One region of the Pseudomonas sp. GW823-FHT02F05 genome, then DNA from elsewhere that is predicted to be linked to it. Evidence: predicted binding sites of a transcription regulator. Region 1 holds the regulator's gene; each other region holds the start of a gene.
What was found. The regulator FliA, encoded in region 1, starts transcription of late flagellar genes. The targets are predictions, from matches to a motif close to CTAAAGTTTNNNNNNNNNNNGCCGNTAA.
Positions count from the first base shown of each region.

Region 1 (10,547 bases):
TTCCACCAGCGGTTCAACCACCGGGGGCGCCACCACCGCCGGGACGCTTGGCACCACCACGGGAGCCTCCACCACCTGCGCATCCCGTGCCTGTTCTTCCATCACCGCCTGCTGGAATTCATCCAGCGGGCTTTCGGGTTCGACAGCAGGCTCAAGTACCAGAATCGGTTCTGGCAGTTCCTCGGCTGTCGCATCCTGCAGCAAGGCATCCAGGTAGGATTCCAGTGCCAGTTGCGGGCGGGTCTTGAATTCGACAGGACGGTTCATCACGCCACCTGCGCCACAAGTTGTTGCGACAGCAGGTGTTTGAGCAACGCACGGTAGGCCAGCACGCCACGGCTCTTGCCGTCGAACTGCGACGGTGTGAGCCCGGCACGGCTGGCGTCACGCAGGCGCGTGTCCACCGGGATGTAGCCATTCCAGATGGTGTCCGGGTAGGCATCGCGCAATACGCGCAAGGTGCCGAGGGACGCCTGGGTGCGACGGTCGAACAAGGTCGGCACGATGCTGAACGGCAGCGCCTGCTTGCGCGAACGGTTGATCATCGCCAGGGTGCTGACCATACGCTCCAGGCCCTTGACCGCCAGGTGCTCGGTCTGCACCGGGATCACCAATTGCTGGCTGGCCGCCAACGCATTGACCATCAGCACGCCGAGCAACGGCGGGCTGTCGATGATCGCGTAATCGAAGTCCTGCCACAGCTGCGCCAGGGTCTTGGCGATCACCAGGCCCAGGCCGCTCTGGCCTGGCGACTGGCGCTCCAGGGTGGCCAGGGCGGTGCTCGACGGCAACAGGGAAATGCTTTCGTTGCTGGTGGGCAACAGCAGTTGCCCAGGCAGATCCGCCGGCACGCTGCCCTTGTGTAAAAACAAGTCATAGCAGCTGTGTTCCAGCGCATCCGGGTCGTAGCCGAAATAGCTGGTCATGGAACCGTGGGGGTCCAGGTCGACCACGACCACACGCTTGCCCGCTTCGGCCAGCAAGCCGGCCAAGGCGATGGAAGTGGTGGTCTTGCCGACCCCACCCTTTTGATTGGCAACTGCCCAGACTCTCATTCGGTTGGTTCCTCCCGGCGGGCACAGGCGCGACCGAGACATTGCATACGGTTATTGAGCCAGCGACGGAGAATTGACGTTACTCGGTCGGACCGGCGGTTTGACAACGGGCGGTGCAGTTTGTGTGCCAGCACGCTTCAACGCCGCATCCGGGGTGGCATTGGCGGTACCGGTACCGGTCAGGCTGCGACGCACATCCAGGTTGCGCGAGACCACCAGCACCACCCGGCGGTTACGGGCACGGCCTTCCACCGTGGCGTTATTGGCCACCGGCTGGAATTCACCATAGCCCACCGACGCCAGGCGCTGGGGGTTCACGCCCTGCATGGCCAACATGCGCACGATGCTCGATGCGCGGGCCGAGGACAGTTCCCAGTTGGTCGGGTACTGCGCAGTGCTGATAGGGAAATTGTCGGTGAAGCCTTCCACGTGGATCGGGTTTTCAAACGGTTTGAGGATCGCCGCCACCTTGTCGATGATCGTGAACGCCTGGTCACTGGGCAACGCATCGGCACTGGCGAACAACAGACTGGAGTTCAGCTCGATCTCCACCCACAACTCATTGCCGCGCACGGTCATCTGGTTGGAGCTGATCAGGTCGCCAAAGGCGGCACTGATATCGTCGGCGATACTTTTGAGCGGGTCGCTGGTGCCTTGGATGCCGGCGGCGGTTTCATCACTGTCATTGACCAGGGGCTTGGCCGGGGTCACGGTCTTGGGCCGCTCTTCGCCGATAGGGATCGGCTTGAGCGACCGCTCGGCATCGTTGAACACGCCCACCAGCGCCTGGGAAATGATCTTGTACTTGCCTTCGTTGATCGACGAGATCGAGTACATCACCACGAAAAACGCGAACAGCAAGGTGATGAAGTCCGCGTAGGACACCAGCCAACGCTCGTGGTTGACGTGTTCTTCAGGCTCGCGACGGCGACGGCTCACAGGCAAATACCTCCCTGACCGCTATTGGCCGCTTTACTGTGGCGAGCGAGCTTGCTCGCGCTGGGGCGCGAAGCGGCCCCCATCCAGGCAACGCATTTGTTCAGACAGATTGCTGTGCCTGGTTTTGGGGCTGCTTCGCAGCCCAGCGCGAGCAAGCTCGCTCGCCACATAAAGCTCACTGGCCACAGGTCAATGCGCATACCCATCAATCCATGAAGCCCTGAAGCTTCAATTCGATGGAGCGCGGGTTTTCGCCCTCGGCAATCGACAGGATGCCTTCGAGCAACATTTCGCGATAACGCGACTGGCGCATGGCAATCGACTTGAGCTTGCTGGCCACCGGCAGCAACACCAGGTTGGCACTGGCCACGCCGTAGATGGTCGCGACAAATGCCACGGCAATGCCGCTGCCCAGTTGCGAAGGGTCGGCCAGGTTGCCCATCACGTGGATCAGGCCCATCACCGCGCCGATGATGCCAATGGTCGGCGCATAGCCGCCCATGCTTTCAAAGACTTTGGCCGCATTGATGTCACGGCTTTCCTGAGTGTAGAAATCCACTTCGAGGATGCTGCGGATCGCTTCCGGTTCGGCGCCATCGACCAATAGTTGCAGGCCTTTGCGCGCGTAGCTGTCAGGTTCGGCATCGGCCACGCCTTCCAGGCCCAGCAGGCCTTCCTTGCGGGCGGTGAGGCTCCAATTGACCACGCGGTCGATGCCTCCAGCCAGGTCGACCCGTGGCGGGAAAATGATCCACACCAGAATCTGCATGGCACGCTTGAACGAGCTCAGGGGCGACTGCAACAACGCCGCGCCCACGGTGCCACCGATCACGATCAGCGCTGCCGGGCCGTTGGCCAAGGCGCCGAGGTGGCCGCCTTCCAGGTAGTTGCCACCAATGATGGCGACAAATGCCATGGTGATGCCGATCAGGCTCAACACATCCATCAGAGGCAGGCCTCCACCAGGTGCTTGCCGATGTCGTCCAGGCTGTAGACCGCATCGGCCAGGTCAGCCTTGACGATGGCCATGGGCATGCCATAGATCACGCAACTGGCTTCATCCTGGGCCCAGATGGCGCTACCGCCCTGTTTGAGCAGGCGCGCACCTTCACGGCCATCGGCGCCCATGCCGGTGAGCACCACCGCCAGAACTTTGTCGCCGTAGGACTTGGCTGCAGAACCGAAGGTGATGTCCACGCACGGCTTATAGTTCAGGCGCTCATCGCCCGGCAGGATTTTGATCGCGCCACGCCCGTCCACCATCATCTGCTTGCCGCCCGGCGCCAGCAGTGCCAGGCCAGGACGCAGGATGTCGCCATCCTCGGCTTCCTTGACGGTAATACGGCACAGCTTGTCCAGGCGCTCGGCGAAGGCTTTGGTGAACGCCGCCGGCATGTGTTGCACCAGCACAATCGGCGCCGGGAAGTTGGCCGGCAGTTGGGTCAGGACCCGCTGCAAGGCCACCGGGCCGCCAGTGGAGGTGCCGATGGCGACCAGTTTGTAAGCCTTGCGCTTGGGCGCGGGCGAATGCGCACTCGGCGCTGCGGCGGCACGTACCGGCGCTACCGCAGGCCGGGCCACGGGCGCAGGCGCCGGGCGCGCAAACGACGAGGTCGGCGCCGCTGCTGCGGGCGCAGGCGTGGCAGCTGGCGCGGGCGTGCTGAACAAGCTGCGACGGTTACTGCGGGAAATGCTGTGCACCTTCTCGCACAGCATCTGCTTGACCTTGTCAGGGTTGCGCGAGATGTCTTCGAAATTCTTCGGCAAAAAGTCCACCGCGCCGGCATCCAAAGCGTCGAGGGTCACCCGCGCGCCTTCGTGAGTCAGCGAGGAAAACATCAATACCGGTGTAGGGCAGCGTTGCATGATGTGGCGCACGGCCGTGATGCCATCCATCATCGGCATCTCGTAGTCCATGGTGATCACGTCCGGCTTCAAGGCAATGGCTTGATCGATCGCCTCTTTGCCGTTGGTGGCCGTGCCGACCACCTGGATCGTTGGATCAGCGGAAAGAATTTCCGAGACGCGGCGGCGGAAGAAACCCGAATCGTCCACCACCAGGACCTTGACTGCCATAAACACTCCGTTAGGCGGGGCGGGCATGACCGCCCTGCCCCACCAAAATCAAATACGCCGTGCGGCGTAACGCTTGAGCATGCTCGGAACATCGAGAATCAGTGCGATGCGACCGTCACCGGTAATGGTTGCGCCCGACATGCCTGGGGTTCCCTGCAGCATCTTGCCCAAAGGCTTGATCACCACTTCTTCCTGGCCCACCAGTTGGTCGACCACAAAGCCGATGCGCTGGGTGCCCACGGACAGAATCACCACATGGCCTTCGCGCTGTTCTTCATGGGCGGCCGAGGCCACCAGCCAGCGCTTGAGGTAGAACAGCGGCAACGCTTTGTCGCGCACGATCACCACTTCCTGGCCGTCCACCACGTTGGTGCGCGACAGGTCGAGGTGGAAGATCTCGTTGACGTTGACCAGCGGGAAGGCGAACGCCTGGTTGCCCAGCATCACCATCAGGGTCGGCATGATCGCCAGGGTCAACGGCACCTTGATGACGATCTTGGAGCCCTGGCCCTTGGTCGAGTAGATATTGATCGAGCCGTTGAGCTGGCTGATCTTGGTCTTCACCACGTCCATGCCCACGCCACGCCCGGACACGTCGGAGATCTCGGTCTTGGTCGAAAACCCCGGGGCAAAGATCAGGTTGTAGCACTCGGTATCGGTGAGGCGGTCGGCGGCGTCCTTGTCCATCACGCCGCGCTTGACCGCGATATTGCGCAAGATGGTCGGGTCCATGCCTTTGCCGTCATCGGTGATCGACAGCAGGATGTGGTCGCCCTCTTGCTCCGCCGCCAAAATCACTTTGCCGTTGCGGGACTTGCCCGCAGCTTCGCGTTCTTCCGGAGTTTCTACGCCGTGGTCGACCGCGTTGCGCACCAAGTGGACCAGCGGGTCGGCCAGGGCCTCGACGAGGTTTTTGTCGAGGTCGGTTTCTTCGCCCACCAGCTCCAGGTTGATTTCTTTCTTGAGCTGGCGCGCCAGGTCGCGAACCAGGCGCGGGAAACGGCCGAAGACTTTCTTGATCGGCTGCATCCGCGTTTTCATCACCGCGGTTTGCAGGTCGGCGGTGACCACGTCGAGGTTCGACACGGCCTTCTGCATGGCTTCGTCGCCACTGTTCAGGCCCAGGCGCACCAGGCGGTTACGCACCAGCACCAGTTCGCCCACCATGTTCATGATGTCGTCCAGGCGCGCGGTATCCACGCGCACGGTGGTTTCGGCTTCGCTGGCAGGTTTTTCCGCTGCCGCTGGGGCCGCTGCACGCGCAGGGGCCGGGGCGGCGGCAGGTGCTGGCTTGGCAGCCGGCGCAGGTTTGGCAGCAACCGGTGCCGCAGTGGCTGGTGCTGCAACCTGCGCGGCCGCGGCCGGGGCCACTTCGCTGAACTTGCCTTTGCCGTGCAACTCGTCGAGCAGGGCTTCGAATTCGTGATCGGAGATCAGCCCATCATCGGCAGGTGCTGCGCTGGCCGCTGGCGCAGCGGCGGCAGTGGCCGCCACCTCAGGCAGGGCTTCAGCCACAAATGTGCCTTTGCCATGCAGTTGGTCGAGAAGTGCCTCGAACTCGTCGTCGGTGATGTCGGTGCTGGCGTTGGCAGCGGGTGCTTCTGGCGCAGCGGCAGGCGGGGCCACGGCATCTGCTGCGAACTGGCCTTTGCCGTGCAACTGGTCGAGCAACGACTCGAATTCGGCGTCGGTAATGTCTTCACTGCTCGGCGTCGCGGCAGGCTGCACCGGCGCTTCAGCCTCGGCCTTGACCGCGCTGAGGGAGTTGAGCAGTTGTTCGAACTCACTGTCGGTCACGTCCGGCTCGGCTTGCGCCACCGGCTCCGGTGCGGCCTCGACCACCGGCGCAGCCGCGGTGTCGGCAGGTTCGGCCAGGCGCGCCAGGGCGGCCAGCAGTTCCGGCGTGGCGGCAGTGATCGGCGCACGTTCACGCACCTGGCTGAACATGCCGTTGACCGCATCCAGTGCTTCGAGAATCACGTCCATCAATTCCGAGTCGACGTGACGCTCACCCTTGCGCAGGATGTCGAAGACGTTCTCGGCGATGTGGCAGCACTCCACCAGCTCATGGAGCTGGAGGAAGCCGGCGCCCCCTTTTACAGTGTGAAAACCGCGAAAAATTGCATTGAGCAGGTTCGCATCATCCGGTCGGCTTTCCAGCTCGACCAGTTGTTCGGACAGTTGCTCTAGAATTTCGCCGGCCTCTACAAGGAAATCCTGAAGGATTTCTTCATCGGCGCCGAAGCTCATGTGGGTGCTCCTTAGAAGCCTAAACTGGATAACAGGTCATCTACGTCATCCTGACCTGACACAACGTCTTCACGTTTATCGGCATGAATCTGCGGACCTTCACCCTTGGCGAGATGTTTTTGTGGATCTTTTTCCGAGAGGATCGCTTCGCGGTCATGTTCGATGCCGGCAAAACGATCGACCTGGCCGGCCATCAGCACCAATTTGAGCAAGTTGCTTTCCACTTCGGTGACCAACTGGGTCACGCGCTTGATCACCTGACCGGTGAGGTCCTGGTAATCCTGGGCCAGCAGGATGTCGTTGAGGTTGCTGGCCACCGTGCGGTTTTCCTGTTCGCTGCGCGACAGGAACCCGTCGACGCGACGCGCCAATTCACGAAACTCTTCAGCGCCCACTTCGCGGCGCATGAAGCGGCCCCAGTCCTGGCTCAAGGCCTGGGCTTCGGTGGCCATGCCGTTGACCAGGGGCGTGGCGTTTTCCACCAGGTCCATGGTGCGGTTGGCCGCTGCCTCAGTCAGCCTGACCACATAGGACAGACGTTCAGTGGCATCAGTGATCTGGGAAATTTCTTCGGCCTGGGGCATGCGCGGGTCAATCTGGAAATTGACGATTGCGCTGTGCAGCTCGCGTGTGAGCTTGCCCACTTCCTGGTACAGGCCGCGGTCACGGGTCTGGTTAAGCTCATGGATCAACTGCACCGCATCGGCGAACTGGCCTTTTTCCAGGCTGTCGACCAACTGGTGAGCATGTTTTTTCAGGGTCGACTCAAAGTCGCCCTGTGACGTTTCGTTATGCTCCATAGCTCCCCCGCGATGGCATTAGCCGTGGATGCGTTCGAAGATTTTCTCGATCTTCTCTTTCAAGGCCAGTGCCGTGAATGGCTTGACCACGTAACCGTTGACCCCGGCTTGGGCGGCTTCGATGATCTGTTCGCGCTTGGCTTCGGCGGTCACCATCAGCACAGGCAGGCTGCGCAGTTTTTCATCGGCGCGCACATGGCGCAGCAGGTCGATACCGGTCATGCCCGGCATGTTCCAGTCGGTCACCAGAAAGTCGATGCTCCCGCTGTTGAGGATCGGAATGGCCGTCAGGCCGTCATCCGCCTCGACCGTGTTGGTGAACCCAAGGTCACGCAACAGGTTTTTTATGATCCGCCGCATCGTTGAGAAGTCATCAACGATGAGGATTTTCATGTTCTTGTCCAATTCGACCTCCAAGCAGTCTTAAACGCGCCCAGCACCTGGACGCGCCATTTCAATCAACAGGCGTTACACAAAAAGGACTGCCCAGGGCACCACGGCACACAGCCGCGAAACCTTGCGATCTCACGGCAGCGTCTGCAGTGCCCCCACACTGCCTGTCAGCGCGCGCGCCACTCGGCCAATCGGCCCCGCAAGCGGGCTGCGCACTGGCTATGCAACTGGCTGACACGCGATTCGCTGACCCCCAGGACCTCACCGATTTCCTTGAGGTTCAGCTCTTCGTCGTAGTACAGCGCCAGCACCAGCCGCTCACGCTCTGGCAAATTGGCGATTGCATCGGCCAACGCGCCCTGGAAACGTTCATCTTCCAGGTCGCGCGACGGCTCCGTATGCGCGCTCGCGCCGTCCTCGTGCAGCCCTTCGTGCTCGCCGTCCTGTAAAAGGTCGTCGAAACTGAACAGGCGGCTGCCCAAGGTATCGTTCAAAATCCCGTAGTAATCGTCGAGACTCAATTGGAGTTCGGCCGCAACTTCATGATCTTTAGCGTCACGGCCGGTTTTTGCTTCAATTGCACGAATTGCATCGCTGACCATGCGCGTATTGCGGTGTACCGAACGCGGCGCCCAATCGCCTTTACGCACTTCATCGAGCATCGCGCCACGGATACGGATACCCGCATACGTTTCGAAACTGGCACCCTTGCTGGCGTCGTACTTGGTGGAGACTTCAAGCAGGCCGATCATGCCGGCCTGGATCAAGTCTTCGACCTGCACACTCGCGGGCAAGCGCGCCAACAGGTGATAGGCAATGCGCTTGACCAACGGCGCATAGCGCTCGATCAATTCGCCCTGGCTGTCACGTGCCGACTTTTTGTAAAGGTTGTAGCCGCTGGATGTCATAGCACCGGTCCTGCGCTCGTCTGATGCACCAAACGCTCGACGAAAAACTCCAGATGCCCCCGCGGGTTGGCGGGCAACGGCCAGGTATCGACCTTCTGGGCAATGGCCTTGAACGCCAGTGCGCACTTGGAACGAGGGAACGCTTCGTAGACCGCACGCTGCTTTTGCACGGCCTTGCGCACACACTCGTCATAGGGAACTGCGCCGACGTATTGTAAAGCCACATCGAGGAAGCGATCCGTGACCTTGGTCAACTTGGCAAACAGGTTGCGCCCTTCCTGCGGGCTCTGGGCCATGTTGGCCAACACGCGAAAGCGGTTCATGCCGTAGTCACGGTTAAGCAGTTTGATCAGCGCATAGGCGTCGGTGATGGAGGTGGGTTCGTCGCACACCACCAACAGCACTTCCTGCGCTGCGCGTACAAAGCTGACCACCGACTCGCCGATCCCGGCGGCGGTGTCGATCACCAGCACGTCGAGGTTGTCGCCGATGTCGCTGAACGCCTGGATCAGCCCGGCATGCTGCGCGGGGCTCAGGTGCACCATGCTCTGGGTGCCCGAGGCCGCCGGCACGATGCGAATGCCTCCGGGGCCCTGGAGCAGCACGTCGCGCAGCTCACAACGGCCTTCGATCACATCGGCCAGGGTATGTTTGGGTGTCAGCCCCAGCAGAACGTCCACGTTCGCCAAGCCCAGGTCAGCATCCAGCAGCATGACGCGACGGCCAAGCTCTGCCAGGGCCAGGGACAAATTCACTGACACGTTAGTTTTCCCGACGCCACCTTTGCCGCCGGTCACCGCGATCACCTGTACGGGATGCATGCTGCCCATTTTATTTCTTTACCTTGTCTTGCTTAGACGCAGGCTACATGGCTTGGCCGCGTGAATCGCTTGCAGACCATCGATGTAGGTACATTTCACGGTGTTCATCCTGCCTCAACCCACCCGTTTAGCCGGGTGGTGGTAAAGGTCGGCGAACATATCGGCCATCGCTTCCTCGCTAGGCTCGTCTTGCATTTGCACACTCACGGCACGGCTGACCAACTGATGACGGCGCGGCAGATGCAGATCATCCGGGATCCGCGGCCCGTCGGTGAGGTAGGCAACCGGTAATTCATGGCTGATGGCCAGGCTCAACACCTCGCCCAGGCTCGCGGTTTCATCGAGCTTGGTGAGGATGCAACCGGCCAGGCCGCAACGCTTGTAACTGTGATAAGCAGCGGTAAGAACCTGTTTCTGGCTGGTGGTTGCAAGCACCAGGTAATTTTTTGACTTGATGCCTCGCCCGGCCAGGCTTTCGAGCTGCATGCGCAGCGCCGGATCACTGGCTTGCAGGCCGGCGGTATCGATCAGCACCACGCGCTTGCGCAGCAACGGGTCGAGGGCATTGGCCAGGGACTGGCCCGGGTCGACATGGGTTACCGGCACGTTGAGGATGCGGCCCAGGGTCTTGAGCTGCTCCTGAGCGCCGATACGGTAACTGTCCATGCTCACCAGGGCGATATTCTGCGCGCCATATTTAAGCACGTAACGGGCCGCAAGCTTTGCCAGGGTGGTGGTCTTGCCCATGCCGGCGGGGCCGACCATGGCGATTACACCGCCCTCTTCCAGGGGTTCGATTTCCGGCGTGGCAATCATGCGCGCCAAGTGCGCCAGCAGCATGCGCCAGGCCTGGCGCGGCTCCTCGACTTCAGCGGTCAAGGCCAGCAGGTCGCGGGACAACGGGCCGGACAGGCCGATGCGTTGCAGGCGACGCCAGAGGTTGGCTTGCTGCGGCTTGCTGCCTTGCAGTTGGGTCCAGGCCAGCGAGCCGAGCTGCACTTCGAGCAATTCACGCAGGCCGTTGAGTTCAAAACGCATCGAGTCAATCACGCGCTGGTCAACTGCGGCAGCCGGGGCAGGCGCTGCAGGACGCGGCGGTTCGACAAAGGTGGGTTCAACCAGCGGCTCGGCGGCGGTCAGCGGCAGGCCGGCAAACAGCTGGCGATTGGTGCTGGCATCGCTGTCGCCACGCATGCTCAGTTCAGCCTGGGCCGACACAATGCGCGAGGCGGTCTTGCGCAGCTCGTCTTCGAGCTCCATGTTTGGCACGCGCGGGGCCAGCGCCTGGGGCGTGTAATCCAGGGC
Region 1 covers NZ_JBXAJM010000022.1:18,537-29,083, forward strand. The annotation lists gene AC1RAC_RS23190 (CheW domain-containing protein) at 1-267, opposite strand, end outside; gene AC1RAC_RS23195 (ParA family protein) at 267-1,055, opposite strand; gene motD (flagellar motor protein MotD) at 1,107-1,994, opposite strand; gene AC1RAC_RS23205 (flagellar motor protein) at 2,200-2,940, opposite strand; gene AC1RAC_RS23210 (protein-glutamate methylesterase/protein-glutamine glutaminase) at 2,940-4,070, opposite strand; gene AC1RAC_RS23215 (chemotaxis protein CheA) at 4,119-6,320, opposite strand; gene AC1RAC_RS23220 (protein phosphatase CheZ) at 6,332-7,120, opposite strand; gene AC1RAC_RS23225 (chemotaxis response regulator CheY) at 7,139-7,513, opposite strand; gene fliA (RNA polymerase sigma factor FliA) at 7,681-8,421, opposite strand; gene fleN (flagellar synthesis regulator FleN) at 8,418-9,251, opposite strand; gene flhF (flagellar biosynthesis GTPase FlhF) at 9,357-10,547, opposite strand, start outside.

Region 2 (10,547 bases), on a different contig from region 1:
GCGGTCAGCTACTACGCGATCCAGGCTTCCTGCGACCTGGCCGACGAGCGCGGCGCCTACGAGACGTTCCAGGGTTCGCTGTGGTCCAAGGGCATCCTGCCGCTGGATTCGCAACAGATCCTGATCGAAGCCCGTGGCCAGAAGTACATCGACGTCGACCTGAACGAAACCCTGGACTGGGCACCGGTACGTGCCCGTGTGCAGAAAGGTATTCGTAACTCCAACATCATGGCCATCGCACCGACCGCCACCATCGCCAACATCACTGGCGTGTCGCAGTCGATCGAACCGACCTACCAGAACCTGTATGTGAAATCGAACCTGTCGGGCGAATTCACCGTGATCAACCCGTACCTGGTTCGCGACCTGAAAGCTCGTGGCCTGTGGGACTCGGTCATGATCAACGACCTGAAGTACTACGACGGGTCCGTGCAGCAGATCGAGCGCATCCCGCAAGAACTCAAAGAGCTCTACGCGACCGCCTTCGAAGTGGACACCAAGTGGATCGTTGACGCCGCCAGCCGTCGTCAGAAGTGGATCGACCAGGCCCAGTCCCTGAACCTGTACATCGCCGGCGCTTCGGGCAAGAAGCTGGACGTGACCTACCGCATGGCGTGGTACCGTGGCCTGAAAACCACTTACTACCTCCGTGCCCTGGCCGCCACCAGCACCGAGAAGTCGACCATCAACACCGGCAAGCTGAACGCAGTGTCCAGCGGCAACCACGGTGATGACTCGGTACTCGCAGCGCCAGCCGGCCCGGCACCTGTGCCAAAGGCCTGCGCCATTGACGAGCCGGATTGCGAAGCTTGCCAATAAGCTGAACCTGCCCTGGGTTTAACCACCCGAGGCAGAAAAGCCCCCGATACACCTAGGGTGTATCGGGGGCTTTTTCTTGGGCGGGCATAAAGCCCTTGTTGCGGTATTGCTGTTCGGTCAATACCTGGATGGACAGCGTGAAGCAGATGCAAATGTGGGAGGGGGCTTGCTCCCGATAGGGTGTCAGTCAATGGATACTTGGCTGATTCACCGCTATCGGGGGCAAGCCCCCTCCCACATTTTAAAGCGCTAACCTATCAGGTCATCTGAATGATGGTCTGCATGATGGTGCTTTGGGTGGAGATGGTCTTGGCGTTCGCCTGGTAGTTGCTCTGGGCCTTGATCAGGTCCACCAGCTCGTTGGTCAAGTTGACGTTGGAGTTCTCCAGGGAACTGGCCTTGATCGACCCCAGAGTGCCAGATTCCGGTGCGTCGTAGCCCGGCTGGCCCGACGCGAAGGTCTCTTTCCAGGTCGTACCGCCGGCGGGCTGCAGGCCCTGCTCGTTGTTGAAGCTGGCCAGGGAAATCTGGCCGATGGCCTTGCTCTGCTGGTTACTGAAGGTGGCGAAGAGCACGCCGCTGCCATCGATCTTCAGGCCGGTGATCTGGCCGGTGGCGTAACCATCTGTGACCGGCGGGTTACGGTAGCTGGCCGAGTTGTACTGGGTGACGGTGCCCATGTTGATGGCGATGCCATCCTTGTTAGCCGTCGCATCGTTAGCTTTCCATACTCCATCGGTCACCGTGCCAGGTACCCAATCCTTGATGGTCAAGGTGTTACCGGCAACACCGCCGGTCACGATGCTCTTGAGGTTACCAGCACCATCGAAGCTCAACGTCGACGGCACAGGCGCCTTCACGTCAGCACCGGTACCGGTAGGAGCCGAACCATCAGGATTGCGGCCATCGATCAAGGTGTAGGCCTGCCACTGGTTGGCATCGGTTTTGACCAAGTACTGCACCATCGGGTGCGCATTGCCCTGGGAGTCGTACAAGGTGGTGCTGTATTGCGTGGTGAAGCTTTCGGACTTGGTTGGATCAAACGGGTTCTTGGACTGATCGATCACCGGCGACGAGGAGTTCAGGTTGCTGGAAGAGTCCACCTTGGTAGACGCCTTCGGCGGCAGGTTCGCCAGGTTCAGCTGCAGGTCAACCAGGCCGCCTTTGGTGATTTTGCCATTCTCGTCCGCGGCATAGCCTTGCAGGCGCGAGGTGCCGGTATTGTTGGTGATATAGCCGTCTTTGTCCGCACGGAAAGCACCGCTACGGGTGTATTCCAGCGAACCGTCGCTGCCCTTCTGCACGAAGAAGCCACCACCCTGGATCGCCATGTCGAGGATGCCGCCACTCCCGTTGACGTCGCCCTGGGTGAACTGCTGGGACACCGCCGCCAGGTTCACACCGTTGCCGATGCTGTTCTGGCCGGTGCCCAGCTTGGAGGCCGCGTAGATATCCGCGAATTCCGCACGGGATGACTTGAAGCCAGTGGTCGCGACGTTGGCGATGTTGTTGCCGGTCACGTCCAGTTGTTTGTTGGCCGCATAGAGGCCGCTAAGGCCGATGTTAAAAGACATGTTTCTCTCCTCTGCCGTATTTAGCCGGCTCTATGTACCGATAGTCTGAATTTGCGACAGCTTGACGCTGCCCATGCCGCCTGCAAGGTTGAGCAGCATTTCGCCGCCGGTCTTGCTCAGGGTCACGCTGGTGACCGTGGCTGGTAGCGAGGTGGTCAGGGCCACCGCGTCACCTTTGTCGTTCTTGGTGGAGGCATTGAAGGTGTAGGTGCCGGCTGGGGCGACCTCACCCTTGTCGTTCTTGCCGTCCCAGATAAAGCTCTGGCTGCCGGCACTCTGCGCGCCCATATCCACGGTGCGTACGACGTTGCCGTCCTTGTCGGTGATCTTGACGGACACGTTGCCCACCGCCGATGGCACCGCCACTGAACCGTTCATGCTCTTGCTGGTATCCACCATGGCTTTGTCGGTCTGGATAATGATCGACCGCCCCACCAGCGACGAAGCCTGCAGCGCTTGAGAAGAGCTGAAGTTGCTGGAGATGTTGTTCACCGAGTCGTTCAGGGTGTTGATGCCTTCCAGGCTGCTGAACTGGGCAAGCTGGGCCACGAACGCGCCGTTGTCCTGGGGCGACAGCGGGTTCTGGTTTTTCAGCTGGGTCACCAGCAACTGCAGGAATGCGTCCTTGCCCAGCGCCTGGTTACCCGTGGCCGCTTTGGAAACATTCGAGACATTGTTCGACGCGTCCTTGACCTTGGAGTTGAACAGGTCCTGGACAGCCGTGTTGTTTGACGTATCAACGATGGCCATTATTTGGCGCCCCTTATCACTGACCCAGGGTCAGGACCTTCTGCATCATGGTTTTGGCGGTGTTCATCATTTCCGCGTTGGTCTGGAACGAACGGCTGGCGGAAATCATGTCAGCCATTTCCTCGACCACGTTGACGTTGGGGTAGTAGACGTAACCCTTTTCGTTCGCGGCAGGATGGTTGGGCTCGTAACGGGCCTCCAGGTTGCTCTGGTCTTCGACGACGCCCAACACCTGCACGCCGGAGCCAGCTGCGTCCTGATTCTGGAACAGCGACTCGCTGCCGCCTGCCTGGCCACCCTGGAACATGGTGGCGAATACCGGATGGCGGGCGCGATAGGTCTGGTCAATGCTCGAGGAGACGGTCTCGGCGTTGGCGATGTTACTGGCGACGGTGTTCAAACGCGTGGTCTGCGCGCTCATGCCACTGCCGGCAATATTGAAAACACTGGACAGGGACATGGCTTACTCTCCGCGCAGGGCTGACATCAGCCCTTTGAATTTGCTGTTGAGCAGGGTGAAGCTGGCTTGGAAGTTCACCGAGTTTTCGGCGTAGTTCGATTGCTCCAGCTGGGCGTCAACGGTGTTCTGGTCGATCGACGGCTGCATCGGCGTGCGATACAGCAGCGACTCGTCACCATTGCCCAGGCCTTGCGCTTCGATATGACGGCTATTGGTCATGTTCAAGGCGAAGGTGCCGTTCTTGGTCTTGTCCTGTTGTGCGGCGAGCACGGCGGAGAAGTCCAGGTCCCGAGCTTTGTAGTTCGGGGTGTCGGCGTTGGCGATGTTGTTGGCCAGGACTTCGGCACGCTGGGCGCGGAAGCCCAGGGCTTGTTCGTGGATACCGAGCGCTTTATCGAAGCTGATGCTCATGGCGGAAACCTTTAGGCTGACCTGCTGTTCGTTAGCAGGGTTATAGCAAGGTGTATGCCAAACTTGCGAAAGCCCCGTATATGAAGGGTTTCGAGGGGAGTTGCCGGCGACTATGCCAGAAAAGCGGCAAGCGATTTCCGCGTAGTGCCAGTAAAGCGGCAATGGGCAGTTGCCGCTTTACGCCAGCTTGCCGAGAAAAAAATGTGGGAGCTGGCTTGCCTGCGATGGCGGAGTGCCTGCCGACCTATTCGTCGACTGACAAAACGCTATCGCGGGCAAGCCCGGCTCCCACAGTTTTATTGCATACACCCAGGCTACTTGGCCTGGTAGATGATCCCCGGGCTGCATTGCACCATCTGGAAGTGATCCGGCAGCCCATTGAGCGCCTCGGAAGCACCGAGGAACAGATAACCTCCGCGCTTGAGCGTGCCATGGATACGCAGCAGGATGTCTTTCTTCACTTCAGCGGAGAAATAGATCAGCACATTGCGGCAGAACACCATGTCGAACTTGCCCAGGCTGGCGTAGCTGTCGAGCAGGTTGAACGAGCGGAATTCGACGCGGTTCTTGATCGGCGCCTTGATCGCCCAACGCCCCGCCCCTTTGGGATCGAAGTAACGTTGAAGGCGCTCCTGGGACAAGCCTCGGCCCAACGCCAGGCTGTCGTACTCACCGGTCTTGCAGTTGGTGAGCATAGTGCCGGACAAATCCGTGGCCACAATTTGCGCGCCAGCTTTCAACTGGCCCATGTTGGTCCGCTCGAACTCGTCGATGGACATCGAGATCGAGTACGGTTCCTGCCCCGAGGAACAGGCCGCCGACCAGATGCGCAGGCGCTGGCCCGGGCTGGCCTTGATGGCTTCCGGCAAGACTTTGTTCTTGAGCACTTCAAAGGGATAGGTATCGCGAAACCACAAGGTTTCGTTGGTAGTCATGGCATCGACCACCATTTCCTTGAGCCCACTGCGCGGCTGCCCCTGGATCCGCTGGACCAACTCACCCAGGGACTTGATGCCCTGCTGTTCCATCAGCTTGTTGAGACGGCTGGATACCAGGTACTGCTTGTTTTCACCGAGCAATATGCCACAGGCTTTTTCCAGGAAGACCCGGAACTGTTCGAAATCCAAATTACCCGTAGACAATGATGCCGCCTCTTAAATCGTGTGACCGCCAGGGGAAATCCCCTAGCCGTGATCTGCTGCCTTGATCCGGTCGACTACCCGGGATGCGAGGTCATCAGGACGGAACTTGGCCAGAAAGTCATCCGCACCGACCTTCTTGACCATTGCCTGATTGAATACCCCCGACAACGAAGTATGCAGGATGATATGCAACTTTTGCATGCGTGGATCGTTACGTATTTCGGCCGTGAGCGTGTAGCCATCCATTTCCGGCATCTCGATGTCAGAGATCATCATCAAGAATTCTTCTTCAGGCCTCTTGCCTTCGTCTGCCAGCTTGCGCAGGTAATCCAAGGCCTGGCGGCCATCATTCAGCGCTACCACCTCAACCCCGACCGTTTGCAGGCAACGCGTGACCTGCTTGCGCGCCACAGAAGAGTCGTCCACGGTCAACACACGCAGCGAAACCGCCTTGTGTGCCGTTTCGGCATCCACCACCCCGACGGAGATGGTTTCCGAGGTGGGGGCCACTTCGGCGAGGATCTTCTCCACGTCGATGATTTCCACCAACTGGTTATCGACCCGCGTCACGGCCGTCAGGTAGTGATCGCGCCCCGTGCCCTTGGGCGGCGGATGGATCTCTTCCCAGTTCATATTGACGATGCGCTCCACCGAGCGCACCAGGAAACCCTGGGTCTTGGTGTTGTATTCGGTGATGATCACGAAGGGGTTCTGGCGGTCTTGCAAACCCGCGGCCCCCGTGGCCATGGCCAGGTCAAGAATCGGAATGGTCGCGCCACGGATGTTGGCCACGCCGCACACCACCGGACTGGACTTGGGCATGATCGTCAACTTGGGACATTGCAGCACTTCACGCACTTTAAACACGTTGATGCCATACAACTGTTTGCCATCCAGGCGGAAAAGCAACAACTCCAGGCGATTCTGCCCTACCAGCTGTGTGCGCTGGTTTACTGAATCCATTACACCTGCCATGCCCAGACTCCTAAATCCTAGGGGTACGACGCGTACCCAACACTAAACGGCACGAGCTTTGCTATTTACTGAGTATGGATATTAAAACGACAGTTTCCCGACACCCTGGCCGCTCACGCTACCGTAGACTGCTCTGCGCCGCGATGGCACTGCTTGTCTCGAGCCTGGGCGCCACGGCCCGTGCCGACAACGTCACCCTGCCTGATCTACTTATCGGCGTCACCCAAGGCTTTCTTGAGTTCACTGTAGAAGATTATCTGGCGACTACCCAGACGCCGGGGCGTTATGAAATTCAGGTCAACCAGTTGGACCCTCGATTGCGCATGCCAATGTGCGACAAGGAATTGACAGCCACTCTGGAAAGCCCCGCCCAGCCCATCGGTCGTGTGACCGTAAAGGTACGCTGTGAGGGCGCCTCGCCCTGGACGGTTTTCGTACCAGCTCAGGTCAAGCTGTATCGCGATGTGGTGGTAGTGGCGCGACCGTTGAAGCGCACGGGCATCATCGGCTACGACGACGTGGCGTTGCGCGAGCGGGATATCAGCTTGATCAACCAGGGCTACCTGACGTCGCTGGAACAGGCCGTCGGGCAGAAACTCACGCGGCCAGTGGTCACCGACCAAGTCCTCACGCTGGTTCATCTGGAACAGGCCGAGGTGATTCGCAAGGGTGACCAGGTGGTAATTTCCGCCAGCAGCGGCGGCCTGAACGTCAGGATGCCGGGCGAGGCGCTGTCAAATGGCGGCATGAGCGAACAGATCCGCGTCAAGAACCTCAACTCCAATCGCGTGATCAAGGCGCGGGTCACGGCACCAGGCCAGGTCGAGGTGGCGCTATAGATGACTGGAATCAAATGCCAGCTTTTCCTACACTGTGTGCTGGATATTGAGCCGTACAGGTTTATTGTCAATCGAGCCTAAAGTTTGCCCGGGTATGGCCGAAAACATGGCAAGCGTCCAAATACCCAGAGGTTTTTCAACATGGTCATTGATTTCAGTCGTTTGAATAACACCCCGGCCTTGCCCGGCAATACGCGCACCGCCGGTGCCAAGGACAGCGTAGAGGCCAAGCCGCAGCCCTTGCCTGCCAAAGCAGAACAGGCCGCCGCCAGCCAGAGTGGGGAATCGGTACACCTGAGCAATGAGGCTCAACAGTTGCAGAAGGTCACTGACTCGCTGCGCGATCAACCCGTCGTCAATAAAGCCCGCGTGGCCGAGTTGAAACAGGCTATCGCCGATGGCAGCTATAAAGTCGACAGCAACCGTGTAGCCAGCAAGCTGCTCAACTTCGAAGCCGAGCGCTAGGCAAACGCCTGCGCTGGGCTTTTGGACGCTTAAAACCCAAGGCCAGCCATGCACCACGACGAACATTTGCTCCAACTGATCATTGATGATCTGGCGCCGACGCAACAATTGCTCGAGCTGCTCAAGGAAGAATCACTGGCCTTGTACGGCCGGGATATGCCCTTGCTGGAAGAAATCCTGGCGCGCAAACAGTCCCTGATTGTCTTGCTCGAACAGCACGGCAAAAAACGCAGCGAGATTCTGATCAGCCTGGGCCTGCCCGCAGATCATGATGGCCTGGCACAACTGGCCAGCCACTCCTCAGTCGGCGATCAACTGCTGGCACAAAGCAAAGAACTCAATCATTTGCTCGCCCAGTGCCAGGAAGCCAACCTGCTCAACGGCCAGTCGATCCAGCTTCAGCAAGCCACCACCGCCAATCAGTTGCGCATACTGCACGGCGGAGAGCCTCCGGCCCTGTATAACGCCCAAGGCTCCACCTCACGCCTGATCAAACCAAGCACCCGCAGCCAAGCCTGACGCCGGTTTACAGCGCGACCTATCCAAGGCGCGCTACATACTGGCAAAATGCCGGTTCTTGCGTGTAGTCGTATTTTGCCTGGAGATGGAAGAACCGTGTTCAACGCCCTTAATGCGGAAGATGCACCGCAGCCACCCAAGGTGCTCACCACGCCTCTGGAAATCGCCAGCACGTTGCGGATGCTGCAAGAAAGCCATGACCCGCTGATCATCACCTTCCACGAACGTAGCCAGCGCTTCCAGAGCTACCTGGTGGACATCGACCGGGACAGCAAGACGCTGGTACTGGACGAAATGATTCCCCGCGACGGTGAACGCTATCTTGAGAATGGCGAAGCCTTCCGTATCGAAGGCTTCCATGAGGGCGTGCGGGTTGCCTGGGAAAGCAACGGCACCTTGACCATCAGCGAGAAAGGCGGCCACCGCATCTACAGCGGCAGCCTGCCCGGCGAAGTGGTTTACCACCAAAGACGCAATGCCTTCCGCGCCGCACTGAAACTCGCGCAATTGGTGGATATTCAGTTAGGTGGCGAGAAGCTCAAGGTGCCTGTCAGCGGTAAGCTGTTGGACATCTCGGCAACCGGCTGCAAATTGCGCTTTGAAGGCGACATCTCCGAGCGTCTGCAGTTAGGCCAGGTCTATGATCGCTTTATCGCTGCCCTGCCCTTCGGCAGCATGACCACCTCTGTGGAACTGCGCTATCTGCACTTCGAAGACAAGATCAACACCACCTTTGCCGGCGTGCGCTTTCATAACATGAGTGGCTTGGTGCAGCGACAAGTGGAACGCTTTGTCTACCAATTACAGCGTGAAGCTCGGCGCTTCGATAAAGACGACGATCTCTAAGCGTTAGACGCTGAGATAAAAAAACGGGCAGATCCTGATGGGATCTGCCCGTTTTTTCGTTCAGGGGCGTGCCCTGCTTAAGTCATGGGGATGTTCGTCCGGGTCTGGTGGCTCGTGCGGCTCTTCGCTCGTCGGCTCATCGGTTTCAGGGGCAGGCTCTGGATCGGGCACAGTGACTTGCATCTGATCCTGTACCACCTGCTCATCCACCCGCGGGTCAAGGGCAGCCACCAAAGGCGAACTGGACATGCTGTCGGGCATCGCCACGTGATGCAGCGGCGCGTCATCGACCTGATGCAGGTTGGTCACCGCCTTGGGGCGAATGCGCCACACCAGGATCAATGCACACAGGCTGAAAAACGCATAGAGCATCTGGCTGCCGAATAGCTTCATTACCACACCGGCCAACAGCGGCCCCACGCTGGCGCCGATCCCGTAGGTCACCAGCAACATGGCCGTCAGCGATACCCGACGATCGCCTTCCACATGGTCGTTGGAAAAGGCCACTGCCAAAGGGTAAAGGCAGAACTGCACCAGCGAACAGAAGAAGCCCGCCACGAACAACACTTCCAGCGGAACCTGCGTCATGATTGCCAACGGCAAGGCCGTCACCGCCAGGCACAAGGCGAAGCAGCGAATCAGCAGCGCGCGGTCATATCGGTCCGACAACCAGCCCAGTGGCCACTGCACGACCAATCCAGCAAAAATGCAGCTCCCCATGAACAGGCCGACTTGCTCGGTCGTCAGGCCCTGCTGAGAGGCGTACAGCGGTGCCAAGCCGTAGAACGAACCGACGATCAACCCAGCGCCCAACACGGTGCTGAGCGACTGCGGCACGCGCTTGATAAAGAAGCGCGGCTCCATCGGGGCCGGGTGCAGTGGGGCCGGGTGAATGCGTCGAGTCATTGCCACCGGGACCAGGCACAGCGCAAAGCACAACGCCACGAGCATCAACAGCTCAAGCCCAAGATGGGGATGCATGACCAGGATCAGTTGGCCCAGCACCAACCCAAGGTAGGACGCAATCATGTAGCCGCTGAACACCACACCGCGCTGCTTGGCATCCGCCTGCTCGTTGAGCCAACTCTCGATGACCATGTACTGGCACATCATCCCCAGGCCCACGATCATCCGCAGCACGATCCAGGCTGGCAGCCAATCAATCAAACCGTGCCCCAGCACCGCTGCACCGACGATGCCCGCGCAGGTGGCGTAGGCGCGAATATGCCCGACCCGGGCGATGAGGCGGTGTCCGAGCTTGCCGCCCAGCACCAAGCCAAAATAGTTGGCGGCCATCAGCGCACCGACCCACAGGCTGTCGACATTGTCTGCTGCCAGACGCAAAGCCAGATAAGTACTAAGTAGGCCGGAGCCGATCAGCATCATCAAAGAGGCGAAATAAAGGGCTCGAAAAGATTTCCAGATCTGGCGCATCGGCGTTCCGAGCGGCTCCTTGCGGTGGGGGGTAGGGCTATCAGCATGATAGTCCGGGGCGGTTGGATCCGGACAGGCAGCAGGGCCTGTTCCCGGCGATTATTTTGTTTCACAGCTCAGACGCTACGTGGGTGTCTGCGAGGTACATAACCGTGGAGATAAATACATGGCGCACCACCTGTGAACCTTGATAACACGCAAGGTTCGACTGGTATTCGGGTATCTGTACAAAAGGTTTCAATGGAACGCTATGCAGGCTTTGGAAGTTGGCGTGCTTTTAGAGCGCCCAAAACAAAACCCCAACTGCTTTCGC
Region 2 covers NZ_JBXAJM010000015.1:167,051-177,597, forward strand. The annotation lists gene AC1RAC_RS19005 (ribonucleoside-diphosphate reductase subunit alpha) at 1-819, shown strand, start outside; gene flgE (flagellar hook protein FlgE) at 1,077-2,393, opposite strand; gene flgD (flagellar hook assembly protein FlgD) at 2,424-3,143, opposite strand; gene flgC (flagellar basal body rod protein FlgC) at 3,160-3,603, opposite strand; gene flgB (flagellar basal body rod protein FlgB) at 3,607-4,014, opposite strand; gene cheR (protein-glutamate O-methyltransferase CheR) at 4,329-5,156, opposite strand; gene AC1RAC_RS19035 (chemotaxis protein CheV) at 5,199-6,131, opposite strand; gene flgA (flagellar basal body P-ring formation chaperone FlgA) at 6,206-6,970, shown strand; gene flgM (flagellar biosynthesis anti-sigma factor FlgM) at 7,112-7,435, shown strand; gene AC1RAC_RS19050 (flagella synthesis protein FlgN) at 7,484-7,954, shown strand; gene AC1RAC_RS19055 (flagellar brake protein) at 8,051-8,800, shown strand; gene AC1RAC_RS19060 (MFS transporter) at 8,861-10,234, opposite strand; partial or broken gene AC1RAC_RS19065 (hypothetical protein) at 10,415-10,547, shown strand, end outside.
Region 2: the regulator FliA is predicted to act here: its motif matches at 7,048-7,075, upstream of flgM (flagellar biosynthesis anti-sigma factor FlgM).

Region 3 (10,547 bases), on a different contig from region 1:
CCGCACGCCGGTATAAAGCACAAACTGCTCCAACGCCTGAATAGCGATCACTTCCAGCCCGGTAATCACCCGCTTGCCCTGCGCACGCCCCCGCACGATCAACGGCGTTTCCGCCGGGATCGCCACCACATCGAAGACCGTCTCAGCCTGATCGATTGCCTTGGCCTCAAACGCTAACGCATCCGCCTCGACCCCGCCGGTCATGCCGATGGGCGTCACGTTGATCAGCATCTGTGGCCGCAGATTGCCCAGATCCGCCTGCCACTGATACCCCAGGTTCCTGGCCAATGCCTGGCCCGCCACCTCATTACGCGCCACGATCACGCCATTGGCGTACCCTCCGTCACGCAAGGCGCTGGCGACCGCCTTGGCCATGCCGCCGCTTCCGCGCAGGGCGAAGCTGGAGTCCTTGGGCACCGCGTGTTTTTTCAGCAATTGCTCGATGGCGATGTAGTCGGTGTTGTAAGCCTTGAGGTGGCCGTTGGTGTTGACGATGGTATTCAGGGAGTCAATGGCTTGAACCGAATCGTCGAGTTCGTCCACTAAAGCAATGGCGGCCTCCTTGAACGGCATGGACACCCCACAACCCCGCACACCCAGGGCGCGGATACCGCCGATCGCGCCGGGCAAGTCCTGGCTGCTGAAGGCTTTATAGTAAAAATTCAGACCCAACTGTTCATACAGGTGGTTATGAAAACGCAGGCCAAAGTTCCCAGGGCGCGCCGACAGCGACATGCACAGTTGGGTGTCCTTGTTGGGGTGCATCTGCATGGATAACTCCTTGAAGTAAGCAAATCGGTACAGACCTTACACAACCTTTACCCATTGGCCGTGCTGTTTTCTCGAAATACGTTGTCTTAAAAGTATCCCCGCGACAATCCTTGAGTCTATTGATTGCAGACCACAAGCGCAGGGGCTAACCGAGGAAAGACCATCATGCGTAAACTCCCCAGGATCGCCTTGCTTATCGGCGCACTCGCGATGGCCGGCCAAGCCTCCGCCCACGGTGGTGGTTGGGGTGGCCCGGCCGTGTTCGGTGCGCTTGTCGGCGCAGCGGTAGTCGGCTCTGTGGTTGCCAGCCAGCCGCGTGAGGTGTACGTGCAACAACCGGTGTATGTGCAGCCGCAGCCGGTGTATGCCGCTCCGCCGCCGGTCTACTACGCGCCACCGCCACCGGTGTATGTGCAACAGCAGGTTTACTATCGCCCGGCGCCCGTCTACTACGGCCCACCGCGCGGTTATTATGGGCCGCCTCGCGGTTATTACGGCCCGCCCCACGGCTACTACCGCCATGGTTGGTAAGTTTTAATCCGTTGACAGCCACAGGCCTCGCCCACACGCGGGGCCTTTTTTTGCCTGGGAAGTCCGGATTAATCCTGCCAGTGTCGCTGTGAGAACAACGTACGAGCAGCAATCCCACATGATAAGCGTCAAATATCCTCTTGATCGATGACGGGCTGCGCTGTCATGTTTGCGTCACAAAACAGTCGCACTATCGACTCAGTCCAACCAATAACAATTAAGGACGATTGACCATGCCCACACAAAACCCGCACCGCACCGCCGGCCTTTGCACCTCCAGCAAGGTCTACAGCGCCTTGACTGAACTCAAGCACCTTGAAGGCCATCGCAGCGCCAAGTTCCTGGCATTGCTGGCAGAAAACCTGGTGCGCAAGGGCCTGCTCAGTGAGCACGAAGTGGTGAACATGCTCGACCAGGTGGTGGACTAACGCCTGACGTTGATGTCGACTATCGAGCCAGGTGATTTTTCCCAGGCACCGGCAAACCGTAAGGTGACCTCCATAACGTTTGGAGGTACTTATGCCCACTATTCAAATCATGTCCGTCATCGGCAGCGCCGTCCCCGCCCCTCTGCGCAAACTGGGCTTGCTCGCCTGCTGGTACGTTGTGCGCGATGGCGAGCCGATCAGCGGCCCGCTCACTTCGTTATCCGATGCCGAGACACAGCGCCGAATGGCAACCGACTTCAGGCTCGAGGCCTGAAAGCTACGGCAATGGCAACTTGACCCGCGGCTTGGTTTCGACGAACAACGCCCAGCACGACATGAACAACGCTGCCACCAGCGGCCCGATCACAAAGCCGTTAAGGCCGAACACCGACAGGCCGCCCAAGGTCGAGATCAGGATCAGGTAGTCCGGCATCTTGGTGTCCTTGCCCACCAGGATCGGGCGTAGCACGTTGTCCACCAGGCCAATCACGAACACCCCGAACAGCCCCAGCACCACGCCCTGCCAGATCGAACCGCTCAACAGGAAATAAACCGCCACCGGCCCCCAGACCAGCCCGGCACCCACCGCAGGCAGTAGTGACAGGAACGCCATCAGCACGGCCCAGAGCAAGGCACTCGGGATGTCCAGGAACCAGAAGATCAAGCCTCCCAGCGCACCTTGGGTCACAGCCACCAGCACGTTGCCCTTGACCGTGGCGCGCACTACGCGGTTGAACTTGAGCTGCAGGCGACGCTTTTGCGGCTCGGCCAACGGTACTGCCGTGCGCACCTTGCGTACCAGTTCCGGGCCATCGCGCAGCAGGAAAAACAGCAGGTACAGCATGATGAAAAAGCTCACCAGGAAATCAAACGTACCCTGGCCGAAGCTGAACGCCTGGGAGGCAAAGAACTGACTGCCCTGCATGGCGCCCTTGACCACTTTTTCCCGCAGCCCTTCGAGGTTGCCCATGCCAAAACGGTCGAGCAACTGCTGGAAATACGGCGGTAAAACGTTCTTGAATTGCTCGATATAACCCGCTACGTCGAGTTTGCCGCTCTCGATGTTTTTGTAGAGCGTGGCCCCCTCTTGCACCAGCAAAGCACTGGTGATGATCACCGGCAGAATCGCGATCACCAGGCACACCATCAAGGTGGTCAGGGAGGTCAGGTTGCGGTTCCAGCTAAAACGTTGCTGCAGGCGGCGCTGCATCGGCGCAAAGATAATGCCCAGGATCACCGCCCAGAACACCGCACCGTAGAACGGCAGCAATATCCAGATAAAAGCCACGGTGACCAAGGCCAGTAGCAGCAACAGGGTTTTGAATTGCAGGTTGGTTTGATTCATGTCCGGTCCATGTCAGAAAAACAGGGCCGATGGCGGCCCTGTTGCTTAGTCCGCAGCCAAACGTGGGAGTGCCCTTGTTTATCGAACAAGCATAGATCGCGTTATTTAGACCTGGGTCAATATCCCGTTATCGCTCCAGCACTACCCTCGCGCCTTTTTGCGACCCACACCCATGCGCCCGATAACTGCCCCCGAACTGCTCGCTCCCGCCGGAACCCTGAAAAACATGCGCTACGCCTTCGCCTACGGTGCCGACGCGGTCTATGCCGGCCAACCGCGCTACAGCCTGCGGGTGCGCAATAACGAGTTCGACCACGCCAACCTGGCCCTCGGCATCCAGGAAGCCCATGACCTGGGCAAGCGCTTCTACGTGGTGGTGAACATTGCGCCGCACAACGCCAAGCTCAAGACCTTCCTCAAGGACCTGGCGCCCGTGATCGCCATGGGCCCGGATGCGCTGATCATGTCCGATCCTGGGCTGATCATGCTGGTGCGCCAGCACTTCCCGCAGATGCCGATCCACCTGTCGGTGCAGGCCAATACGGTGAATTGGGCCAGCGTGGCGTTCTGGCAGCAACAAGGCATTTGCAGGGTGATTCTGTCGCGGGAGCTGTCTCTGGAAGAGATTGGCGAAATCCGCCAGCAGGTGCCGACGATGGAGTTGGAGGTGTTTGTACATGGCGCCTTGTGCATGGCCTATTCCGGGCGGTGCCTGCTGTCGGGCTATATGAACAAACGCGATGCCAACCAGGGCACTTGCACCAATGCCTGCCGCTGGAAATACCAGGCCACGCCGGCAGTGGAGAATGCCACTGGCGATATCGTCCATGAATACCAACCCACATTGGGCATCGGCACGCCCACCGATCAGGTGTTCCTGCTACAAGAGGCCAATCGCCCCGATGACCCCATGCCTGCTTTCGAAGACGAACACGGCACCTACATCATGAACGCCAAGGACCTGCGCGCCGTGCAGCATGTGGAGCGCCTGGCACAGATGGGCTTGCATTCGTTGAAGATCGAAGGCCGCACCAAGTCCCACTTCTACTGCGCGCGCACCACCCAGGTGTACCGCCAGGCCATCGATGACGCAGTGGCCGGCCGGGCGTTTGACCGCGGCTTGATGACCAACCTCGAGTCCCTGGCCCAGCGTGGCTACACCGAAGGTTTCCTGCGCCGCCACGTGCACGATGAATACCAGAACTACCAGAACGGCAGCTCGGTTTCCGAGCGCCAGCAGTTTGTCGGGGAGCTGACCGGCGAGCGCCGTGGCGCGTTGGCCGAGGTGAAGGTGAAGAATCGCTTTGTGCTGGGCGACCACCTGGAGTTGATGACGCCCGCCGGCAATTTTCATTTTGACTTGCCGAGCCTGCATAACGCCAAGGGCGAAAGCATTGAGCTGGCGCCGGGGGACGGGCATACGGTGTATGTGCCGATTCCGGCGCAGATGGACCTGCGTTTTGGCCTGCTGATGCGCGACGTTTAAACCCTGCCGTGGGTTGGATGGATCAGATCCTGAACTGGCCTACCAACTGCCCGAGGCGCTGGCCCAGATCTGCCAGGCTGCGAGACGTCTGAGCGCCCAACTGGGTTTCGTCCGCCACGCTGTCCACCGCTACGGCAATCTGATGCACGCTGCGGTTGATCTCTTCCGCCACGGCGGTCTGCTCTTCCGCGGCGCTGGCAATCTGGGCGTTCATTGAGTTGATGGTGCCAATCAGTTGCGCCATGGTGTCCAGGGACGCGCCGGCCTGGTTGGCCTGGGCCGAGGTGCCGTCGCCGGCATCGCTGGAGCGGCGCATAGCGTCCACGGCCGCCTCGGTGCCTTTTTGCAGGCGATCGATCATGCCCTGGATTTCCTGGGTGCTGGTTTGGGTGCGACTGGCCAGGGCACGCACTTCATCGGCGACCACGGCAAAGCCACGCCCAGCCTCCCCGGCCCGTGCGGCCTCGATGGCAGCGTTGAGCGCCAGCAGGTTGGTTTGCTCGGCGATAGAGCGGATCACGCCGAGCACACTGACGATTGACGACACATCCTGCTGCAGGCTGTCCAGGGACACGCCGCTGCTGCGAATGTCGTTCACCAGCGCATGGATCTGCGCGATGCTGCCGTCCACCACCCGCTTGGCGGCCTGGCCTTCGGCGTCGGTCTGCTGCGCAGCGACGGCGGCGCCTTGGGCACTGCGTGCCACTTCGTGGGCCGCCGAGGACATCTGGTTGATCGCGGTGGCCACCTGGTCGGTCTCGTGGCGCTGGCGTTCCATGGCCTGCTCTGAGCGCTGGGCCTGGTCGGACACCTGGCTCACCAGCCCGGTGAGTTGGGCGGTCATGTCGGTGATCTGGCGCACCAGGCCGTGGATTTTATCGACAAAGCGGTTGAATGCACCGGCCAGGTCGCCGAGTTCATCCTGGCTGGTGATGGCCAGGCGGCGGGTCAGGTCACCTTCACCCGCGGCGATGTCATCGAGGTTGGCTTTCATCAGGTGCAGCGGGCGCAGGATGGTATTGGCCAGCAGCATGCCCACGGCGGCGATCACCAGCAACACCACCACGGCCACGCCGAGGATGCTCAACAGTACGCCTTGCATGCGCTTCTCGACTTTTGCCTGCACCACCGCCACTTGGGCGTCGATGCCATCAAGGTTCACCGAGGTGCCGATCACCATGTCCCACTTGGGCAGATACTCGGTATAGCCGAGCTTGGGCACCAGCTCGGTCTGGCCGGGCTGGGTCGAGCTGTATTGCAGGTAGTGGGTGCCGTCCTTGCCGACCTTCACCAGGTCGCGGTTGACGTAGACGCCGTTGGGGTCGCGGTTGTCCTTGAAGCTTTTGCCCACGCCGTCCGGGCTGTTGCCCTTGAACAGGCGGATGGTTTCGGAGTCGTAGCCGAAGAAATAGCCGTCTTTGCCGTAGCTGGTATTGGATAACAACTTGACCACCTGCGCCCGCGCCGCGCTGTCGCCGGGGGCTGCCGCGTCGTAGAGCGGCTTGATGGTGGTCATGGCCACCTCGACATAACTTTGCAGGGTGGCCTTGGCGTCGTTGAGCAGGCGCTGACGGGTTTCATCCACCTCGTTGCGGGCCTGGCCCTGCAGAATCCACACGGTGGTCAGGCTGATGACCACGGCAAACAACAACACCGGCACGACAGCAAGGGCCAGGACTTTGGCCTTCAAACTCAGACGCATGGCTTTTCTCTCTTGTTAGTGGCGACTTGAGAGGTTAACGGCCATGTGAGCGATTACTGTAGGAGCGAGCTTGTGTGGCGAGGCAGCTTGCTGCCGCTGGGGTGCGCAGCGCCCGCACGCTTTTTTGGGGCTGCTTCGCAGCCCAGCGGGAGCAAGCTCCCTCGCCACAGAGGTTCTCGCCTGGATCAGAGCGTCATCGCGGCCAGCCAGCCGAACGCCAGTAGCGGCAGGTTGTAGTGCAGGAAGGTCGGCACCACGGTGTCCCAGATATGGTGGTGCTGGCCGTCGATGTTCAGGCCGGAGGTGGGGCCTAGGGTGGAGTCCGAGGCAGGCGAACCGGCGTCGCCCAAGGCACCGGCGGTACCAACGATGCACACGATGGCCACCGGGCTGAAGCCCAACTGCACACACAGCGGCACGAAAATCGCCGCGAGGATCGGCACCGTGGAAAACGACGAGCCGATGCCCATGGTCACCAACAACCCCACCAGCAGCATCAACAACGCGCCGACGCCCCGGCTATGGCCGATGAACGCTGCCGAGGCTTGCACCAGCGAGTTCACGTCACCGGTGGCCTTGAGCACTTCGGCAAAGCCTGAGGACGCGATCATGATGAAGCCGATCATCGCCATCATCTTCATGCCTTCGGTGAACAGGTCATCGGTGTCGCGCCAGCGCACGATGCCCGACACCGAGAAGATCAGGAACCCGGCCAGGGCGCCGATGATCATCGAGTCCAGCCACAACTGGATGATGAACGCCGAGGCAATTGCCAGGCCGGCCACCAGCAGGGTCAGCGGGTTGTACTGCACCGCCACTTGCTCGACACGTTCGATTTTCTTCAGGTCGTACACACGCTTTTTGCGGTAGCTGATCAGCACCGCCACCAGCAGGCCGACCACCATGCCCAGCGCCGGCAGGCCCATGGCGTGGGTGACGTTGACCCCGCTGATATCCACCCCGCTCTTGGCGACGTTGGCCAGCAGGATCTGATTGAGGAAGATATTGCCAAAGCCCACCGGCAGAAACATGTACGGGGTGATCAGGCCGAAGGTCATCACGCAGGCGATCAGGCGACGGTCCAGTTGCAGCTTGGTCAGTACATACAGCAGCGGCGGTACCAGCAGCGGAATAAACGCAATGTGGATCGGCAAGATGTTCTGCGAGGCAATCGCCACCACCCACAACAGGCCGATCAGCAGCCATTTGACGTGGTTGCCACCGCTGGCGTCCTGGCGGTCCACCAGCAGCAAGGCTTTGTCCGCCAGCGCATGGGCCAGGCCGGACTTGGCAATCGCCACGGCGAAAGCACCGAGCAATGCGTAGGACAAGGCCACGGTTGCGCCGCCGCCCAGCCCGCCGTTGAAGGCCTTGAGCGTGGCCTCGATGCCTAGACCACCGGTCAAGCCACCCACCAGGGCGCCGACGATAATGGCGATGACCACATGCACGCGGGACAGGCTGAGTACCAGCATGGTGCCGACCGCGGCGATGACTGCGTTAATCATGGTTACCTCAAGCAGAAACAAAAAAGACAGGCATGCCCGCGCGCGGCCCAAGGGAACAGCTGCCGGCGTGCAGGCTTGAAAGAGGTCTTATTAGAGGGCGCGCACTTTGCAGGAGCTGGGCTGTCATGTCAAAAACTGTGGTGAGACAAAGCCCTCTGCACAGATAAAGAAATACCGGCACTGGCCGATACGCTGTCTCTATGTGCTTTCAGGTAAGGATGTCCCGATGTCGCTCAGGCAGCTCTCCATTCAATGGAAAATCACCCTGCTGGCGGGCCTCTGCCTGCTGGGGATCGTGACCCTGCTGGTGGGTCTGTCGCTGTATCGCATGGCGCAGAGCTCGCAGCAGGTCAAGGCGTCCAGCATGCAGATGCTCGACGAAGCTGCCCAGTCGCGCATCGAGGCCCAAGGCGAAGTGCAAGCGCTGGGCATTCGCCAGCAGTTCATGGATGCTTACCAGTACGGCCATGGCTTTTCCCGCCAGGTGTTGTTTTTGCGCGAGCAGGCCGAGAAGCGCTTTCTCGATGCCTTCGACACCCGTGAAGACCTGACGCGCCAGGTCAAGGCCGCCCTGCAGGCCAACCCCGACCTGCTCGGCCTGTCCCTGGTGTTCGAAGCCAATGCGCTGGACGGCAAGGACGAACTGTTCGCCAATCAGGCGGAACTGGGCAGCAATGACAAAGGCCGTTTCGCGCTGTACTGGTCGCAACCGACACCGGGGAAAATCACCTCGATGGCGCTGCCCGAGAGCGACATGGCCGACACCTCCATCGGCCCCAGCGGCGAAAAGGCCAACGCCTGGTTCACCTGCCCGCGCACGACTCTCAAGCCCTGCGTGATCGAGCCCTACTTCTATGTGATCGACGGCCAGAACGTGCTGATGACCAGCATCGTGTTCCCGCTGATGGTCAATGGCAAAGTCATCGCCTCGCTGTCGGTGGATATCAACCTCAACAGCCTGCAGGCGGTCAGCCAACAGGCCAGCCAGAAACTGTACGACGGCCAGACCCAGGTCAGCATCCTCAGCGCCACTGGCTTATTGGCTGGCTACAGCCCGGATGCCAGCAAACTCAGCCAACGCCTGGAGCAGGTCGACCCGGCCAGCGGCGCACAGCTGACCAGTGCCTTGGCCAGCAGTACCCAGACCCGCAGCCTGCGCACCGACCACCAACTCAAGGTACTGGCGCCTTTTGCGCCGATTCCCGGCGGTAAGGCGTGGGGCGTATTGCTGGATGTACCGGAAAAAGTCCTGGTCGCCCCCGCCGAAGCGCTGAAAAACCAGCTGGACGCCGACAACGCCAAAGGCACCCTGCTGGAACTGGGCCTGGGCCTGCTGGCCGCCGTGGTCGGCTTGATCCTGGTGTGGCTGATGGCACGCAGCGTGACCCGGCCAATCCTCGGCGTGGCGCACATGCTTGAGGATATCGCCAGCGGCGAAGGCGACCTGACCCGGCGCCTGGCCTATGCCAAAAAGGACGAACTGGGCCAATTGGCCGGCTGGTTCAACCGTTTCCTCGACAAGCTGCAGCCGATCATTGCCGAGGTCAAACGCTCGGTGCAGGACGCTCGCGGCACCGCCGACCAGTCCGCCGCTATTGCCACGCAAACCAGCGCCGGCATGGAGCAGCAGTACCGTCAGGTGGATCAGGTGGCCACCGCATCCCACGAAATGAGCGCCACCGCTCAGGATGTGGCTCGCAGCGCCGCCCAGGCGGCCCAAGCCGCCCGAGATGCCGACCAGGCGACTCGCCAAGGCTTGACGGTTATCGACCGCACCACCGCCAACATTGGCGAGCTCGCCGCCGACATGAGCACCGCTATGACCCAAGTTGAAGGCTTGGCCGCCAACAGCGAACAGATCGGCTCGGTGCTCGAAGTGATTCGCGGCATCGCCGAGCAGACCAACCTGTTGGCGCTCAACGCCGCCATCGAAGCCGCTCGCGCCGGTGAAGCCGGCCGCGGTTTTGCCGTGGTCGCCGACGAAGTGCGCAACCTGGCACGGCGCACCCAGGAATCGGTGGAAGAAACCCGCCTGGTGATCGAACAATTGCAAACCGGTACCAGCGACGTGGTCGGTTCCATGGGCAACAGCTATCGCCAGGCCCAGGGCAGCGTCGAACAGGTCGGCCAGGCCGTCACCGCCTTGCGCCAGATTGGCGATGCGGTCACGGTGATCAGCGACATGAACCTGCAAATCGCCAGCGCCGCGGAAGAGCAAAGCGCCGTGGCCGAAGAGATCAACAGCAACGTGGCGACCATTCGCGATGTGACCGAATCGTTGTCGGAGCAGGCCAATGAATCGGCGCGGGTCAGCCAGGCGTTGAACAGCCTGGCGAACCAGCAGCAGGGGTTGATGGATCAGTTTCGGGTCTGAATGTAGCTAGGCTTTTCTGTGGGGGTCGGGCTTGCCCGCGATACAGACACCTCGGTATTTCAGGTAAACCGAGTCGATGCTATCGCAGGCAAGCCAGCTCCCACATTTTGAGCAGCGGTGCGCCAGTGTCAGCGGCGTGGCAACTGGATCAATACCTTGAGCCCACCCAGCTCGCTCTCTTGCAGTTGCAACACCCCGCCCCACACCTCAACGATGTCCCGCACGATCCCCAAACCCAGGCCATGGCCAACCCTTTGCTCATCAAGGCGTGCGCCACGGCTGAACACTTGGTCGCGCTGGGCCTCGGGAATGCCGGGGCCGTCGTCTTCCACCGCCAGCCGATAGCCCTGGGGCGTCTCGCTGACGCTCAGGCGTACCTCGGCGTCCGCCCATTTACAGGCG
Region 3 covers NZ_JBXAJM010000026.1:14,627-25,173, forward strand. The annotation lists gene AC1RAC_RS24920 (shikimate 5-dehydrogenase) at 1-771, opposite strand, end outside; gene AC1RAC_RS24925 (hypothetical protein) at 937-1,302, shown strand; gene AC1RAC_RS24930 (hypothetical protein) at 1,536-1,730, shown strand; gene AC1RAC_RS24935 (hypothetical protein) at 1,822-2,004, shown strand; gene AC1RAC_RS24940 (AI-2E family transporter) at 2,008-3,075, opposite strand; gene trhP (prephenate-dependent tRNA uridine(34) hydroxylase TrhP) at 3,248-4,561, shown strand; gene ctpM (methyl-accepting chemotaxis protein CtpM) at 4,584-6,263, opposite strand; gene AC1RAC_RS24955 (Na+/H+ antiporter family protein) at 6,449-7,768, opposite strand; gene AC1RAC_RS24960 (methyl-accepting chemotaxis protein) at 7,998-10,145, shown strand; gene AC1RAC_RS24965 (sensor histidine kinase) at 10,274-10,547, opposite strand, start outside.
Region 3: the regulator FliA is predicted to act here: its motif matches at 7,935-7,962, upstream of AC1RAC_RS24960 (methyl-accepting chemotaxis protein).